2 regions of the Spirillospora sp. CA-128828 genome follow, and region 2 is predicted to be linked to the other one. Evidence: riboswitches for the same ligand, from Rfam matches in the RefSeq annotation. Region 2 holds a riboswitch; the other holds the start of a gene.
The links. Region 2 has a riboswitch for glycine ahead of gcvP (aminomethyl-transferring glycine dehydrogenase). Riboswitches for the same ligand answer to the same signal wherever they lie in the genome.
Positions count from the first base shown of each region.

Region 1: it holds a riboswitch for glycine, as region 2 does, so the genes downstream of both, gcvT (glycine cleavage system aminomethyltransferase GcvT) here and gcvP (aminomethyl-transferring glycine dehydrogenase) in region 2, are expected to answer to the same signal.

Region 1 covers NZ_CP191986.1:7,691,088-7,695,402, reverse strand. The annotation lists gene glyA (serine hydroxymethyltransferase) at 1-198, opposite strand, end outside; gene gcvH (glycine cleavage system protein GcvH) at 195-584, opposite strand; gene gcvT (glycine cleavage system aminomethyltransferase GcvT) at 600-1,694, opposite strand; glycine riboswitch at 1,768-1,855, opposite strand; glycine riboswitch at 1,860-1,955, opposite strand; gene ACQPXG_RS36940 (3-oxoacyl-ACP reductase) at 2,049-2,813, opposite strand; gene ACQPXG_RS36935 (aldehyde dehydrogenase family protein) at 2,828-4,201, opposite strand; gene ACQPXG_RS36930 (glutamine synthetase family protein) at 4,210-4,315, opposite strand, start outside.
Region 2 covers NZ_CP191986.1:4,615,118-4,619,432, forward strand. The annotation lists gene ACQPXG_RS22625 (lysylphosphatidylglycerol synthase transmembrane domain-containing protein) at 1-1,581, opposite strand, end outside; glycine riboswitch at 1,849-1,943, shown strand; glycine riboswitch at 1,944-2,055, shown strand; gene gcvP (aminomethyl-transferring glycine dehydrogenase) at 2,115-4,315, shown strand, end outside.

The sequences.
Region 1 (4,315 bases), 3.1 Mb from region 2:
GCCGCCGTAGTAGCGCCGGCCCGGGTAGCCCTCGGCATACTTGTTGGTGAGGACGGAGCCCTGCGCCTCCAGCACCGAGACCGGCGCGAAGTTCTCCGACGCGATCATTTCGAGGGTGTTCTGCTGCCGCCGCAGCTCGGCGGTGACCGCCTCGGCGACCTCCGGGTCCGCGGTCGCGAGCGAGTCGTACAACGTCATGACTCCTCGATCAGCTTGTCGTAGGCGGCGGAGTCGAGCAGGTCGCCCGGCTCCTCCGAGATGCGGACCTTGAAGATCCAGCCCTCGCCGTACGGGTCGTCGTTGATGACCTTCGGCTCGTCCACCACGGCACCGTTGATCGCGGTGATCTCGCCGCTGACGGGGGAGTAGATGTCGCTGACCGACTTGGTCGACTCCACCTCGCCGCACGGCTCGCCCGCCTCGACGGCGTCGCCCTCGGAGGGCTGCAGCTCGAGGTAGACGATCTCGCCGAGGGCGTCGGCGGCGTGCGCGGTGATGCCGACCGTGACGATGCCGTCCTCGCCGCCGAGGCCCGACACCCACTCGTGCTCCTCGCTGTAGCGGAGCTCCTCAGGAACGCTCACGATCACTTCTCTCTTTCAGGAACGCTTGTAGAACGGCAGCTCGACCACGTCCACCGGCTCGTGCCGGCCGCGGACGTCCACGGCGAGGCCCGTCTCCCCGACGCCGCTGTCGAGGTAGGCCATGGCGATCGGCGTGCCCAGTGTGGGCGACGGGGCGCCGCTCGTCACGACCCCGCACGGCGTGCCGCCGGACGTGACGACCTGGTACCCCTTGCGAGGCGCGCGACGCCCCCGCGCGACCAGCCCCACGAGCCTACGGCCCGGCGGGGTCTGCGCCTGCGCCGCCAGGGCGGTCTTTCCGACGAAGTCGCCCGGCTTGTCCAGCTTCACGACCCGGCCGAGGCCGGCCTCGAACGGGGTGGTCTCCGCGGTCAGCTCGTTCCCGTACAGCGGCATGCCCGCCTCCAGGCGCAGCGTGTCGCGGGCGGACAGCCCGGCCGGGACGACCCCGTCCACCGCGGCGAGCGCCCTCCACAGCGCGACGGCGTCGGACGCGTCCACGAACAGCTCGAAACCGTCCTCGCCGGTGTAGCCGGTGCGGGCGACGAGCGCGTCGACGCCCGCGACCCGCCCGGCGAGGATCGCGTAGTACTTGAGGCCGGCGAGCGGCGCCTCGGTGAAGCCTTCGAGAATCGTCTGCGAACGCGGGCCCTGCAGGGCGATCAGCGCGTACGACGCGGAACGGTCCTCCACGGCGGCCTCGAAGCCCGCGGCCCGCTCGGTCAGCGCCTCCCGGACGACGGCGGCGTTCGCGGCGTTCGCGACGACCATCCAGGTGTCGTCGGCCAGCCGGTAGACGATCAGGTCGTCCAGGACGCCGCCGTCCGGCCCGCAGATCATCGTGTAGCGGGCCTTGCCGACCGGCATCGGCGACAGGTTCCCGACCAGCGCGAAGTCGAGCGCGGCGCCCGCGCCCGGACCGGAGAGGAAGATCTCCCCCATGTGCGACAGGTCGAACAGCCCCGCCCCGGTGCGGACGGCCTGGTGCTCGGCGGTCTCGCTCGCGTAGCGCAGCGGCATCAGATAGCCGGCGAAGTCGACGAGATTCGCGCCGAGGTCCTGGTGGACGTCGTGCAGCGGCGTCTTCTTGGGGATCGGATCGGCGGACATGGGTTCGGCTCCTTCGTCACGGGCGCGCGTGGTCCATCGTCCCACTCGCGCACCGGGCGTCTCGGTGCCTCCCCCTCTGTCATCGGCGCCTGAGAGCTTCACCCGCCTGCCCGGCGGGCTTTCACCTTCGGCGGGGGACCGCGGTCCCCGCTTTCCAGAGGTCGCCTGGCCCGTGCGGTCCGTGGGCCTGAGAGGTTCCGGGGAGGATTTGCTCCTTCGGCGTCCCCGGCCGGCTGCCAGGGACTCTCCCGCACGGGATCATCGGCGGTGTCGATTATTGCATTTCTCTCCCCGCAGACCCAAGGGCCCCTGCTGTGCTCATGGCAGGTTGCCGCGGGGTTGTGGCAGCTCACCTCACAGCGGGGTGACGTAGGCGCCGGAGATGCCGCCGTCCACGAGGAACTCCGAGGCCGTGATGAAGGACGCGTCGTCCGACGCCAGGAACGCGACGGCCGCGGCGATCTCGGACGCCTCGGCGAACCGTCCCACCGGGACGTGGACGAGCCGCCGCGCCGCCCGCTCCGGATCCTTGGCGAACAGTTCCCGCAGGAGGGGAGTGTTGACCGGGCCGGGGCACAGCGCGTTGACCCGGACGCCCTGCCGCGCGAACTGCACGCCCAGCTCCCGCGACATCGCCAGCACGCCGCCCTTGGACGCGGTGTAGGAGATCTGCGACGTCGCCGCGCCCATCTTGGCCACGAACGACGCCGTGTTGATGATCGAGCCCTTGCCCTGGTCGAGCATGTAGGGGATGACGTGCTTGCAGCACAGGTACACGCTCGTGAGGTTGACCTCCTGGACGCGTTTCCACGCGTCCAGGCCCGTCTCCAGGATCGAGTCGTCGTCCGGTGGGGAGATGCCGGCGTTGTTGAACGCCACGTCGATGCGCCCGTAGGCGTCGTGGACGGTCCGGAAGAGCGCCGCGACCTCGTCCTCCACGGTGACGTCCACCTTGACGAAAAGGCCGTCCAGCTCGTCCGCCGCGGTCTTGCCGGCGGTCTCGTCCACGTCGGCGACGACGACCCGGGCGCCCTCCTGTGCGAAGCGGCGCACGGTGGCGAGGCCGATGCCGCCCGCGCCGCCGGTCACGACGGCCACCCGGCCCTCCAGACGCTGCATGGATGTCACTCCTGTCATTGCTCGGTGGAGATGAAGACGTTCTTGGTCTCGGTGAACGCGTCGAGGGCGTCCGGGCCGAGCTCGCGGCCGAGGCCCGACCGCTTGAACCCGCCGAACGGCGTCCAGTAGCGGACGGCCGAGTGCGAGTTCACCGACAGGTTCCCGGCCTCGACGGCCCGGGACGCGCGCAGGGCGCGCCCGACGTCGCGAGTCCAGATCGAGCCGGACAGGCCGTAGGGCGTGTCGTTGGCGAGCCGGATCGCGTCCGCCTCGTCCTCGAACGGGACGACGGTGACGACCGGCCCGAAGACCTCGTCCTGCCAGGACGGAAGCGCCGTGCAGGACGGCCCGGCCAGTACGGTCGGCGGGAACCAGAACCCCGGTCCCTCCGGCGCCGACCCCCGGATCAGCACAGGCGCGTCGTCCGGGACGTACGAGGCGACCTTCTCCCGGTGCGCCGCGCTGATCAGCGGCCCCACCTCGGTCTTCTCATCCCGGGGGTCACCGACCACGACCCCCTGGACGGCGGGCTCCAGGAGTTCGAGGAACCGGTCGTACACCGGCCGCTCCACGAGGATCCGGGAGCGCGAGCAGCAGTCCTGCCCGGCGTTGTCGAACACCGCGGAGGGCGCGGTCGCGGCGGCCTTCTCCAGGTCGGCGTCGGCGAACACGATGTTGGCGTTCTTGCCGCCGAGCTCCAGCGTCAGCCGCTTCACACCCGGCGCGCACGCCGCCATGATCTCCGTGCCGACCCGCGTCGACCCGGTGAACACGATCTTCCGGACGTCCGGGTGCTCCACCAGCCGCCGTCCCGCCACCGGGCCCGCGCCCGGCAGCACCTGCACCACGCCTTCGGGCAGCCCGGCCTCCAGCGCCAGCTCGCCGACCCGCCGCGCGGTCAGCGGTGTCAGCTCGGCCGGTTTGACGATGACGGCGTTGCCCGCCGCCAGCGCCGGCGCCAGCCCCCAGCCCATGATCGGCATCGGGAAGTTCCACGGGACGATCACGCCCACGACACCGAGCGGCTCCGCGAACGTCACGTTCAGACCGCCCGGCACCGGGATCTGCCGTCCGGCGAGCCGTTCCGGCGCCGCCGCGTAGTAGTGCAGGACGTCCCGCAGGTTCCCGGCCTCCCAGCGCGCCTGCCCGATCGGATGCCCGGCGTTGCGCACTTCCAGGGCGGCCAGCTCGTCCGCATGCGCGTCCACGAGATCGGCGAACGCCCGCAACAACCGGGCCCGATCTCCAGGCGCCACGTCCCGCCAGGGAGGAAACGCCCGCCGGGCTCGCGCCACGGCCGCGTCCACGTCCTCGGCCGACGCCAGCGGAACGCGCTCGATGACCTCCTCGGTGGCCGGATTCACGACGTCGAACTCGTCACCCGTCAACAAGAGCCTCACAACCGCTCGAAGCCGCGGAACATCTCCCAGTCGGTGACCGCTCGGTCGTAGGCGTCGAGTTCGACGCGGGCGTAGTTGGCGTAGTGCTCGACGACCTCCTTC
Region 2 (4,315 bases):
GATGCTGAAGATGGTCCGTGGCCGGAACCGCTCCAGCCGGGCCGGTGCCGCCTCCGTCTCCGGCTTGAGCCGGACGATCTGCTCCCGGATCCGGGTGAGCAGGTCCCGGTGGTGCCGCAGCCGGGTGCGCGTCGCCCGGGACAGCGCCACCCGCTGCAGCAGCGGCACCGCCCCGCCCAGCGCCTCCTCGCCCAGCACCGGCGCGGCCGTGCGGACGGCCCGCTCGGGCCCGGCCCGCAGAGCCAGCGTGGTGAGCAGCTGGGCGAGGTCCAGACGCAGCGCCAGGTCGCCCGCCGCCGTCTCCCCGGACCGCAGATCGGTGACGTAGGCGCGCCCGTCCTCGCCGACGAGGACCGCGTCGCCCTCCAGCCGGCGATGCGCGAGCCGCCCCGCCTGCAGGGACCGGAGCTGCCGCCACACGTCCGTCAGCAGTGCGTCGGTGATCTCGTCGTCGGAGACGTCCCCGAGCCGCCGCCCCGGCACGTGCTCGTAGGCCAGCAGCGCCGCCTCCGTGCCGACCTCGCACGTCCCGACCAGCCGCGGGGTCCGGACGCCCGCCGCGTCCACGGCGTACGCCATCAGCGACTCGAGCTCCAGGGACCGGCGCAGCGACCGCAGCGTCCGCCCGGTCGTCGCGGCCCGCAGCCGCAGCAGCCGCCACACGCGGTAGAGCAGGCCCGCGGTCTGCTGGTCGCGGTCGAGGACGCGGACCTCCAGGTCCCAGTCGCCGTGCGGGCCGCGCCCCGCCGGGAGCCGCGCGCCGTACCCGTCCGCAGGGCAAGAGGCGAGGACGACGCCGTAGCGGCGGGCCTCCCCGGTGTCGTCCGCCGGGTCGTCGAGTCGCGCCCCTCGTTTCGGGCGCAGCCCGAGCCGTTCCAGCGACGCCACCACGGTCATGCCGGACGGACGGGGGTTCGGCGTCCCGACCGCGTAGAGGGTGCCGTGGCCGATGGCGCGTCCCAGCAGGTAGGTGGCCGCGAGTGCGGCGACGGAGGCGTAGGACGCGGTGAGCCCGGTCAGCGCCGCCAGCCCGATCATGGTCCATGTCGCGGCCTGCCAGCGGGCGCGGCCCGCCATCCCGACCGCGCTGACGAACGCGATCACCGGGGCGATGTCGGTGTGCACCGGCGCCGTCTCCGTGCCGCCCCAGATGAGCGAGTCCAGCACGCCGCCGGGGGCCGCCCGCACCACCAGGTCGTCCAGGCCCACCGTGATCCCGAAAGCGATCACGGCGGCCAGCAGCGCGATCGCGACGCGCGTGCCGTCCTTGTTGAAGAGCCGCTCGATCCCGAACGCGACCGGCACGGCCAGCACCCCGAAGCTGGACACCAGCGTCGCCAGCGTCAGCAGCAGCCGCGGCGCGTGCGCGGTGCCCTCGGCGATGTCGGTCTGCAGGCCGTGCGTGGTCTGCTGCGCGATCGACACCAGCAGCATCACCGCCGCCAGCCCCACCACCGAGGCCGCGAACCTGATCGCGTCGGACGGACGGCGGATCCGGTCCGGCTGCGCGGGCTCGTCCACGGGCACCCCGGCGGTCGCACCCTGCCTCCGGCGCACCGCGCCGTCGTGGGTCTGTGTCACGCCGTACCGCCGCCCCGACCGTCCGTCATCGTGATCAGCGTCCCAGACCGGGCGGCGCGCCGTCGAGCGGGCCGCCGCCCGGCCGGACGTGTGTCCACCCCGGCGGCCCCCCGGTTGCGCCCCCGTGGCCCGGGGCCGTCCCGTCCCAGGTGAGTGAGCACATCGTACTCGCCGGTACGGCGTCGCGGCCGCGGGCCCACCCCTCAGCGGGGGCGGGACGGAGCGGCGGACGCGTCTTTGGGTAGGGTTCGTCCCAGGACATGCCGTCGACCCTGTGCGGGAGAGATCCCACGCCGCCAGCGTGGGGCGCCGAAGGGGCAACCTCCCCGGAACCTCTCAGGCAAAAGGACCGCTCGGGCGAGGCACCTCTGGAAAGCAGGCGTCGATCCCCGCACGCGGGGAAGGGCGGCTCACCGAAGGGGAAACCCCGCCGCGCGGGTGAAGCTCTCAGGTGCCGATGACAGAGGGGGAGACCGGCCGCCGGCCCGCGCCGGCGGTGGCCCTGAGCGACCGCAGCAGCCAGGAGGCTCTCCATGACCGGCCAGTTCTTCGCCCCCGTGGCCTCGCCGCAGCACCCCCGTTCCGCCTTCGCCGACCGGCACGTCGGCCCCTCGGCCGCCGACCAGGCCAGGATGCTCGCCGCCATCGGCTACTCCGGCATCGAGGCGCTGATCGACGACGCGGTCCCCGCCGCGATCCGCACCTCCCGCCCGCTGGACCTGCCGCCCGCGCTGAGCGAGACCGCCGCGCTGGACCGGCTCCGCGAACTGGCGTCCCGCAACACCGTGCTCACCTCCATGATCGGTCTGGGCTACCACGGGACGACCACCCCCGGTGTGATCATGCGGAACGTGCTGGAGAACCCCGGCTGGTACACCGCCTACACGCCCTACCAGCCGGAGATCTCCCAGGGCCGGCTCGAGGCCCTGCTGAACTTCCAGACGGTCGTCGCCGACCTGACCGGGCTGCCCGTCGCCAACGCCTCCATGCTGGACGAGGGCACCGCCGCCGCCGAGGCGATGGCCCTCGCGCACCGCGTCTCCAAGCGCAAGGAGCCGGGGACGTTCCTCGTCGACGGCGACACGCTCCCGCAGACGATCGAGGTCGTCCGGACGCGCGCGATCCCGCTCGGCATCGAGGTGGTCACCGCCGACCTGTCCGCCGGGCTGCCGGACGGCGACTTCTTCGGCGTGCTGCTGCAGTACCCGGGCACGTCCGGCGCCGTCCGCGACCTGGAGCCGGTCATCGCGCAGGCGCACGAGCGCGGCGCCAGGGCGGTCGTCGCCGCCGACCTGCTCGCGCTGACGCTGCTGCGGCCGCCCGGCGAGTCCGGCGCCGACATCGCGGTGGGCTCCGCGCAGCGGTTCGGCGTCCCCTACGGGTTCGGGGGCCCGCACGCCGGCTACATGGCGGTCGGCGAGGGCATCCAGCGGCAGCTTCCCGGCCGGCTCGTCGGCGTGTCCGTCGACGCGGACGGCGCCGCCGCCTACCGGCTCGCGCTGCAGACCCGCGAGCAGCACATCCGCCGGGAGAAGGCCACCAGCAACATCTGCACCGCGCAGGTCCTCCTCGCCGTGATGGCGAGCATGTACGCCGTCTACCACGGCCCCGAAGGGCTGGCCGCGATCGCGCAGCGGGCGCACCGCCGCGCCGCCGAGATCGCGGCCGGGCTGCGCGCCGGGGGCGTGGAGGTCGTCCACGAGGCGTTCTTCGACACCGTCCTCGCCCGCGTGCCCGGCCGCGCCGCCGAGGTCGTCGCGGCGGCCCGCGACCGCGGGATCAACCTGCGCCCCGCCGATGCCGACCACGTCGGGATCGCCTGCGACGAGACGACGCTGCCCGCGCACGTGACGGCCGTGCTGGAGGCGTTCGGCGTCACGGCGTCCGGCGAGGCCGCAGGCGAGGTGGCCGAGGCGTTCCCGGACGCCCTGCGCCGCGAGAGCCCCTACCTGACCCACCCGGTCTTCCACGCGCACCGCTCCGAGACCGCGATGCTGCGCTACCTGCGCAGGCTCCAGGACAAGGACATCGCGCTCGACCGCTCGATGATCCCGCTCGGCTCCTGCACGATGAAGCTGAACGCCACCGCCGAGATGGAGCCGGTCACCTGGCCCGAGTTCGCGGACGTCCACCCGTTCGCGCCGCTCGACCAGGCCGCCGGCTACGTCGAGCTGATCGGTGAGCTGGAGGAGTACCTCGCCGAGATCACCGGGTACGCGAAGGTCTCCGTCCAGCCGAACGCCGGCTCCCAGGGCGAGCTGGCCGGCCTGCTCGCCATCCGCGGCTACCACGCGTCCCGCGGCGAGGAGCACCGCGACGTCTGCCTGATCCCCTCGTCCGCGCACGGCACCAACGCGGCCAGCGCGGTGATGGCGGGCATGCGCGTCGTCGTGGTCAGGTGCGACGAGGGCGGCAACGTCGACCTCGGCGACCTGCACGCCAAGATCGGCAAGCACGGGGACCGGCTCGCCGCGATCATGGTGACCTACCCGTCCACGCACGGCGTCTTCGAGGAGAGCATCACCGACGTGTGCGCGGCGGTGCACGAGGCCGGCGGCCAGGTCTACGTGGACGGCGCCAACCTCAACGCGCTCGTCGGCCTCGCCCGCCCCGGCGAGTTCGGCTCGGACGTCTCGCACCTCAACCTGCACAAGACGTTCTGCATCCCGCACGGCGGCGGCGGTCCCGGCGTCGGCCCGATCGGCGTCCGCGCGCATCTGGCCCCGTTCCTGCC